2 regions of the Roseovarius sp. D22-M7 genome follow, and region 1 is predicted to be linked to the other one. Evidence: riboswitches for the same ligand, from Rfam matches in the RefSeq annotation. Region 1 holds a riboswitch; the other holds the start of a gene.

Region 1 (4,320 bases):
GACTTGCCGTCCAGCCAGCGGCGGCAGGCGCGGTCGACGCCCATGTGCAGGCAAAGCGTGAAGATCGCCAGCACGATGAGGGCCGCGAACATCAAATCGATTTTTGCTCGCCCATTGGCCAGAAGCATGAGATAGCCCAGCCCTTTCGAGGCCCCCACCCATTCGCCGATGATCGCCCCGATGGGGGCATAGACCGCCGCCAGCCGCAGCCCGGTGGCGAAACCGGGAAGTGCGGCGGGCACGCGGATATGCCACATCAGCCGCGCCGCGTTGGCGCCCATGATCCGCCCCAGATCGAGCCAGTGCTGTGGCGTGCGCATCAGCGCGTCGAAGAAGGCCGAGGTGACCGGGAAATAGATGATCAAGAGCGCCATGGCGATCTTCGACCAGAGGCCGTAGCCAAGCCACAGCGTCAGCAATGGCGCCAGCGCGAAGACCGGGATCGCCTGGGAAAACACCATCATCGGGCGCAGCAGCCGGCGCGCCACTGGCGAGGCCGCCAGCCCGATCGCCGACACGCCCCCAAGGATCGCGCCGAGGGCCAGTCCGATCACCACCTCGGCGATGGTGATGCCCGCATGCTCGAGGATCAGCGCGCGGCTGGACCAGAGGGTTTCGGCGACACGCGCCGGCCCCGGCAGGATGAAGGGCGGCAGCGCCGTCAGCGTCACCAGCGCCTGCCAGAGCGCCAGCGCCAAAGCGGTTGAGCCGAGGATGGTGAACGCGCGGTTCAGGTGAGGGCCAACGGACCGCGTCATCAATTCGGGTAGCCCGCGAGCGCGGCATCGAAAAACGCGTGTTCGAGCCGCGTGGTCTCGATGAACGTGGCCTCGACGGCGCGCTTCTCGGGCTCCGACAGCGCGGGCCACGCGCGGTCGAGCTGATCGCGCAGATGCGCCACCACACCCTCGAAGCCCGCGCCGCTGTGCAGGCTGATCCATTCCCCGAACCAGAAGGGCAGGCCGTCGGCCTTGTCGGCATGCGGCGTGGCCCAGTCGAGATAGGACCATTCGGCCACCACCAGCACCGCCAGCATCTGGGCGTAACTGTCCGAGCGCGTCGCGCGGTGCATGATGTCCTGAAGCTCTGCCGTCACGGGATGCGCGGGCGCGGGCCGCGCGGGATCGCCGCCAAGCGCCGCGATGGCGCGCAGGAAATAGGTGTTTTCCGGCCCGCAGATCAGCCCGAGGAATTGCGCGCCGGGGACCGCCTCGGGCAGCGACGGCGCGCGCGCGACGGCCGAGGCCAGAAGCCGCACGAAGCCGTCGAGAAAGAGGTGATCCTGCTCGAGATAGGCCAGCATGCGATCCTCTGGCAGGGTGCCCGCCGCCAACTGATCGGTGAAGGCGTGGCGCGTGGCCGCCTGCCAGTCCTCTGTGCAAAGCGATTTGAGGTGATCGGTGGGGCGCATCGTCTACTCCTCGTATGCGGGGGCGCGCAGGCGCGAGAGCAGCCGGCCTTGCGCGGTCAGCGTGTCGGGATCGTCCACGGGGCGCGGCACGGTGCCGGGGGGCGGGGTGACGTCCTCCAGCCCCGCCTCGGTCAGGATCTGGATGGCGTGACCCATGCGCGCCGCCTCTGCGGGGTCATGCGTGACCATCAGCACCGTGCGCCCCGCCAGATGCTCGGCCGCGAGGTCCTGCATCTGGGTGCGCGTGCGCGCGTCGAGCGCCGAGAACGGCTCGTCGAGCAGGATCACGGGTCGGTCCTCCATCAGCGTGCGGGCAAGTGCCACGCGCTGTTTCTGCCCGCCGGACAGGGCATGCGGACGCTTGTGCGCGTGATCGTCCAGCCCGACGCGGCCCAGCATGGTCATCGCGCGCCTCCGGTCGCGCCGCTCGCCGCGCAGCCGTGCACCCAGCGTGACATTGCCCAGCACGTCGAGCCACGGCATCAGCAGATCGCCCTGCGCCATCAGCGCCATGCGCCCGGCCAGCGGCCGCCTGTCCGAGGCCGAGATCGTGCCGGTGAAATCGGTGACGTCGTCGACACCGGCCAAAAGCCGGAGCAGGGTGGTCTTGCCCACCCCCGAGGGCCCCAGAAGGCAGGTTATGCGGCCGGCGGCCACCGTCAGGCGCAATGGTCCGAAGATGTGCAGCCCGCCGATCCGAGCAGTGCCATCAAGCATCAGCGCGGGCGAATCTGGGCGCATGGTGCGGCCTTTCATCGGGCGGCCCGGCCGGCGCAAAGGGGGAAAGGCGCGCGGTGCGCGGTCTCCGTTCCCTACGCCGGTGCGAGCCGGATCAGGTTCGGTGGGTTGGCGTCAACGCCTCTCAGCCCCGGCACGGGGCACCCCAACGGATGCCATCATCGTAGCGGTGCCGTGGATCGAAGGCAAGCGGCGCCGGGCGGGATCGGGTTCAGCGATTCTTAAGGCTTGGCTGCGATGCTGCGGACGAGTCGAACGGGAGAGAAGGGCATGCACGGGTTGATCAACCGCGCGATCGAGCGATTCGCTCGCGACAGCTACGGCGACGCGCTGTGGCGGGACGTGATCGGGCGGCTCGGTCTCGGCTATGACACGTTCGAGCCGATGATGCGCTACGATGCGGAGGTCACGCAACAGCTGCTGGCGGCGCTGGGTACGCGGCTCGACCGGTCGCGCGATGATCTTCTGGAGGATATCGGGACCTATCTCGTGTCGCATCGCGCGGTCGAGCCGATCCGCCGCCTGTTGCGGTTCAGCGGTGTCGATTTCGTCGATTTCCTGCACGCGCTCGAGGATCTGCCGGACCGGGCGCGGCTGGCGGTGGACGAACTCGACCTGCCGTCGCTGACCCTGCATGGCCATGGTGCGGGCCTCTATCGGCTGGAGGTGGGACGAGGCGCGCCCGGCGAGCTGCGATTCGGCCACGTGATGATGGGGATCCTGCGGGCGATGGCGGACGATTACGGTGCGCTGGTGGTGCTGGACCATCGCGGCGCGACCGCCACGCACGAGATGATCGAGGTGCAGCTTCTGGACGCGCGTTTCGCCAGCGGGCGGGAGTTCGATCTGGGCGCTGGGCGGTCGGCGGGATGATGGAGGACGCCGACAGGATGCGCGAGGTGCTGGACACGCTGGCCCCGATGCACGCCGTGCTCGGGCCCACGGGGCATGTCGTGCAGGCCGGTCCGACGCTGCGCAAGGTGATGCGGGACCGCGATCCGGTCGGTGCGCGGTTCCTCGAGATCTTCGAGATGGCGCGCCCGAACATGGTTGCCGGCATGGCCGATCTGCGCGCGCTCGCGGGCCGGCGGTTGCGCCTGCGGCTGCGCGCCGGATCGCGCCACGCGCTGAAGGGCTTGCTGGTGCCCCTGTCGGTGCAGGGCGGGCCCGGGGCGCTGGTCAACCTGTCCTTCGGGATCTCGGTGGTCGATGCGGTGCGCGATTTCGGGCTGACCGGACTCGATTTCGCGCCGACCGACCTGACCACCGAGATGCTGTACCTCGTCGAGGCGAAGTCGGCGGCGATGGCCGAATCGCATCAATTGAACCTGCGGCTGGAAGATGCGCGCATCGCGGCGCATGAGCAGGCCCTGACCGACACGCTGACGGGGCTGAAGAATCGCCGCGCGCTCGATCACCTGTTGGAACGGCAGCAGCAGGCCGGACAGCCATTCGCGCTGCTGCATCTCGATCTGGATCATTTCAAGGAGGTCAACGATGCGCATGGCCACGCGATGGGCGATCACGTGTTGCAGGAAGCGGCGCGGCGCATGCTGGCGCAGGTGCGCGCCGGGGACGTGATCGCGCGGGTCGGCGGGGACGAGTTCGTTTTCGTGCTGCCGGGCGCGGAAATGGCCCCTGGGGTCGCCAATGCCGCCGCGCGGCTGATCGCGGGTCTCGAGGCGCCGATAACCTGCGACGGGCAGGTCTGCCATATCTCGGCCAGTATCGGCGCGACGCTGAGTTGTTACTACAAGGTGCCCGATATCGCGCATATGATGGCGGATGCCGACCGCGCGCTTTACACCGCCAAGGCCGCCGGGCGCGGGTGTCACGTCCTTCATGATCCCGACCGCAGCGCCGGCCATGTCCTGCGCGGCGCCGGATGAGCCGTGCCGAGAGGGCCGGGACGTGCCGGCGCGAACGGCATTGCCAAAGCCGCGGGCTTTGGGCAAGCTGACCCGATGAAATGGATGGTGGTTCTTGTCGTGCTGGCGTGCATGCCCGGTCACGGCCTCGCGCGTGACGGGCAAGCGCAAGCGGCGCGAAACGGTGTCGAGCCGGTGCAATCGGTGCCGCGCGACGGTGGGCTGCCGCCGGTGCGCTGGGCGCATCGCGAGCGCGCCGCGCTCTGGACGCGCAGCGCGCTCGACGCGCTGCGGGGGCATGGT
Region 2 (4,320 bases), on a different contig from region 1:
TTCGCGGCTGGTACGAATTCCTCGTTGACCGCCGTGGCGAGTTTGACGTCGCCATAGCCCATCTCGTCGAGAAGGCCGGCGAGGGTGTCCGCGCCGCTCTCCCGCGTGGTGCCGTTAAGCGTGATCTTCATGGTATAACTCCGGTCTTTCATTGTCGCGCAGCACCAGCCCGGCGACCTGCCGCGCCACCGCGGGCGACAGCAGGAAACCGTGGCGAAAGAGGCCGTTGACATGCAGCGTGTCGCCTTTGCGGGTGATGCGCGGCAGATTGTCGGGAAAGGCGGGGCGGGCGTCGGCGCCGATTTCCACCACCTCGGCCTCGCCGAAGGCGGGATGCAGGGCGTAGGCCGCCGACAGAAGCTCCATCACCGAGCGGGCCGAGGCGCGCCCGCGCTCGCCGCTTTCGAGCTGCGTGGCGCCCAGCATGAAGATGCCATCGCCGCGCGGCACGATGTAGAGCGGGAAACGCGGATGCAGCAGGCGCACGGGCCGCGAAAGCTGCACCTCGGGACTGCGCAGCACGACCATCTCGCCCTTGACGCCACGCAGATCGGGCAGGGCGCCCTGTGCGGCGAGGCCGCGGCAATCGATCGTCGGGCCGTCCGGCGCGGCATCGGTCTGCTCGAAGCGCGCGCCGTCCTCTTCCAGCGTCAGGCGCAGATGCTCTAGCGCCGCGCGCGGGTCGATATGCGCCTCGTTCTCAAACCAAAGCGCCCGGTCGTGCCGCTCGGCGACATGGGGCTCGAGCGCGGCCAGAACGTCGCCGGTGACCAGCCGGTGCCCGGCGGTGCGGTGCGCGAAATGGTCAAGCTCTCGCCAGTCGCGCCCGAGCGTAACCACGAGCGAGCCTTGGCGCGTGACCGCGACGCCTTGGGCTGCCCACCAGTCGGCGGCCTCGCGCCCCAGCCGCACCACGGGTTCTTCCGCCGTGGCGCCTTCGCAATCGGGGGCGAGCATGCCGCCGGCCCACCACGAACAGGCGTGCGGTCCGGGGGCCGCGGCCGGATCGCGCAGCGTCACGGGCACGCCGCGTGCCATCAGTTCGGTGGCCACGCAAAGCCCCGCGACGCCCGCACCGCGAATGGTGACGGGTGCGGTCATGTCCAGACCTCGTGGAAATGGTGCAACGGTCCGTGTCCGCGTCCGATATCGAGGCCGTCTGCGGCCCGGATCGCGGCGTGCAGCCAGCCATGCGCGCGCTCGACCGCTTGCGCAAGGGTGCGGCCCTTCGCAAGTTCCGCCGCGATGGCCGAGGAATAGGAACAGCCCGTGCCGTGGGTATTGCGCGTGGCGATGCGGGGCGCGTCGAGGCGGATCACGTCGTCCGCGACAAGCCAGTCGGTGCAGGTCTCGCCATGCCCGTGGCCGCCTTTCATCAGCACCGCGCGGGCGCCCATGTCGCGCAGCCGCGCGCCCTGATCCCGCATCTCGGCGTCGCTGCGCGCTTCAGGCAGCCCGAGAAGCGCCGCCGCCTCGGGCAGGTTCGGCGTCAGCAGGGCGGCGCGCGGCAGAAGATGCCTGACCAGCGCCGCGCGCGACGCATCCGGCAACAGCCGCGCCCCGGACTTGGCGACCATCACGGGATCGAGCACCACGGGACCCTTGTAGTCATGCAGGGCGTGCGCCACCGTCGCGATCAGGCTGGCCTCACCCAGCATCCCGATCTTGATCGCGTCGATGTGGATGTCATCCAGCACGGCCGCGATCTGCGCGGCAACGGATGTATCGGGGATCGGATGCACGTCGGTCACGGCGCGCGTGTTCTGCGCGGTGACGGCGGTGATAACGCTGGTCCCGAAGACGCCGAGCGCCGAAAATGTCTTGAGATCGGCCTGAATGCCCGCGCCGCCGCCACTGTCGGAGCCTGCGATCGTCAGCGCTGTTGTCGCCATCCTGCGTTCCTTCCGTCTTGACGGGAACGAAGGTGCTGCGCCGGGTGGCGGGCAAGGCTCCGTTCCCTACGCCGGCGTTACCCGGATCAGGTTCGATGGGTTGGCCTCTCACCTCTCAGCCCGGTCAACGGGCACCCCAACGGATACCTCCAACGTAGCAAGGCACCGCGGGCACGACAAGGGGCGACGCCATCGGCCCGACCCGCGGCCGGTCCATGCGCGTCCGGTCGCGCGGCGCGTGTCAGAAAACTGTCACTTGCCTTGCGAACAGACGTCATGAATGACGGGTCCGGGACTGGCGCGTCCCGCAGGACAAAGGACGGAGGCATGACGACCTATGCTGTCAACGGGCTGGGCCGGATCGGCAAGCTGATCCTCAAGCCGCTGCTGGCGCGTGGCGCGCGGATCGCTTGGATCAACGACGCGACCGGAGATCCAGAGATGCACGCGCATCTGCTGGAATTCGACACGGTGCATGGAAGGTGGGACGCGGATTTCGCCCATGACGCGGGCAGCGTCACCATCGACGGCGTGCGCCTGCCCTTCATCGGTGCGCGCGACATCGCGGAGCTGCCGCTGGACGGTGTCGATGTGGTGATCGACTGCACCGGCGTGCACAAGAGCGAAGGCAAGCTCGCGCCCTACTTCGAGGCCGGGGTTTCGCGGGTCGTTGTCTCGGCGCCGGTCAAGGACGGGCCGACCGTGAACATCTGCCACGGCGTCAATCACGCCGCCTTTGACCCCGCGCGGCACCGGATCGTGACGGCGGCAAGCTGTACGACCAACTGCCTTGCGCCGGTAGTCAAGGTCCTGCACGAGGCGATCGGTATCCGGCACGGATCCATCACCACGATCCATGACGTGACCAACACCCAGACGATGGTGGACCGGCCCGCCAAGGATCTGCGGCGCGCGCGCTCGGCGCTCAATTCGCTGATCCCGACGAGCACCGGCAGCGCTACCGCGATCACGCTGATCTATCCCGAACTGACGGGCCGGATCGACGGCCACGCGGTGCGGGTGCCGCTGCTGAACGCCTCGCTGACCGATTGCGTGTTCGAGATGGACCGCGAGACCAGCGTCGAGGAGGTGAACGCACTGTTCAAGGCCGCCGCGGAAGGCCCGCTGGCAGGCATCCTGGGATACGAGACGCGGCCGCTGGTGAGTGCAGATTACACCAACGACACAAGGTCGGCCATCGTCGACGCGCCCTCGACGATGGTCACGGGCGGCACGCAGGTGAAGGTCTATGCGTGGTACGACAACGAGATGGGCTATGCGCACCGGCTGGTCGATGTGGCGCTGATGGTCGGGGCGCGTCCGTGACACCACGCACTGAGCGTCCAGATGGTCTTTCGGCCTATATCGCCGTGACGGCGGCCTATTGGGCCTTCATGCTGACCGACGGCGCGCTGCGGATGCTGGTGCTGCTGCATTTCCACACGCTTGGGTTCACACCGGTGCAGCTGGCCTACCTCTTCGTGCTCTACGAGATCGCGGGTATGGTGACCAACCTGTCGGCGGGCTGGATCGCGGCGCGGTTCGGGCTGACGGCGACGCTTTACGCGGGCCTCGGGTTGCAGGTGGCGGCGCTGGTGGCGCTGGCGCAGCTCGACCCCGGCTGGGCCGTGGCGGCCTCGGTGGTCTACGTGATGGTGGTGCAGGGCGCGTCGGGCGTGGCCAAGGATCTGGCCAAGATGTCGTCGAAATCCGCCGTGAAGCTGCTGGCGCCTGAGGCCGAGGGCGGGCTGTTTCGCTGGGTCGCCGCCCTGACCGGGTCGAAGAACGCGGTCAAGGGCGTCGGGTTCCTGCTGGGGGCTGGCCTGCTGGCGACCTTCGGCTTTGCCGGGTCGGTCTGGGCGATGGCGGGCGTGCTGGCGGTGATCCTAGGGGGCGTCGCATGGGCGATGCCGCCCGGGCTGCCGACGGGGCGCAAGGGTGCGAAATTCTCCGAAGTGGTCTCGAAATCCGCCAACGTGAACTGGCTGAGCGTGGCGCGCGTCTTCCTGTTCGGGGCGCGCGACGTGTGGTTCGTGGTGGGCATACCGGTCTATTTCTACGCGGTGCTGTCGGACGGCACCGAGGCGGGCGACCGCGCGGCGTTCTTCCTGGTCGGGTGTTTCATGGCCGGCTGGATAATCCTTTACGGCGCGGTGCAGGCGGGCGCGCCGCGGCTGTTGCGGGCGCGCAGCCGCCCCGAGGGCGAACTGATCCGCGCGGCGCGGGGGTGGGCGATCGCGCTGTTGGCGGTGCCCGTGCTGCTGACGCTGGCCGCAGCGCTGGCGGACGGGCCGCAGACCTGGCTGACGGGCGCGCTGGTCGCGGGGCTGCTGGCCTTCGGCGCGGTCTTTGCGGTCAATTCGGCGCTGCATTCCTATCTGATCCTCGCCTTCTCGAAGGCCGAGCGGGTGACGATGGATGTCGGGTT

The links. A riboswitch is a leader RNA that binds a small molecule or an ion and turns the genes downstream of it on or off. The one in region 1 is predicted to bind thiamine pyrophosphate.
Region 2: linked by a shared signal. The riboswitch ahead of thiD (bifunctional hydroxymethylpyrimidine kinase/phosphomethylpyrimidine kinase) and the one ahead of V8324_RS13120 (ABC transporter ATP-binding protein) in region 1 are both predicted to bind thiamine pyrophosphate.

What each region holds. Positions count from the first base shown of each region.
Region 1 covers NZ_JBAPKY010000028.1:13,508-17,827, forward strand. Annotated here, with positions in the region: gene V8324_RS13110 (ABC transporter permease) at 1-758, opposite strand, end outside; gene V8324_RS13115 (TenA family protein) at 758-1,411, opposite strand; gene V8324_RS13120 (ABC transporter ATP-binding protein) at 1,415-2,152, opposite strand; TPP riboswitch at 2,204-2,307, opposite strand; gene V8324_RS13125 (heme NO-binding domain-containing protein) at 2,420-3,022, shown strand; gene V8324_RS13130 (diguanylate cyclase domain-containing protein) at 3,019-4,038, shown strand; gene V8324_RS13135 (transglycosylase SLT domain-containing protein) at 4,114-4,320, shown strand, end outside.
Region 2 covers NZ_JBAPKY010000052.1:15,867-20,186, reverse strand. Annotated here, with positions in the region: gene thiS (sulfur carrier protein ThiS) at 1-131, opposite strand, end outside; gene V8324_RS17520 (FAD-dependent oxidoreductase) at 115-1,101, opposite strand; gene thiD (bifunctional hydroxymethylpyrimidine kinase/phosphomethylpyrimidine kinase) at 1,098-1,892, opposite strand; TPP riboswitch at 1,939-2,041, opposite strand; gene V8324_RS17510 (ArsJ-associated glyceraldehyde-3-phosphate dehydrogenase) at 2,220-3,218, shown strand; gene arsJ (organoarsenical effux MFS transporter ArsJ) at 3,215-4,320, shown strand, end outside.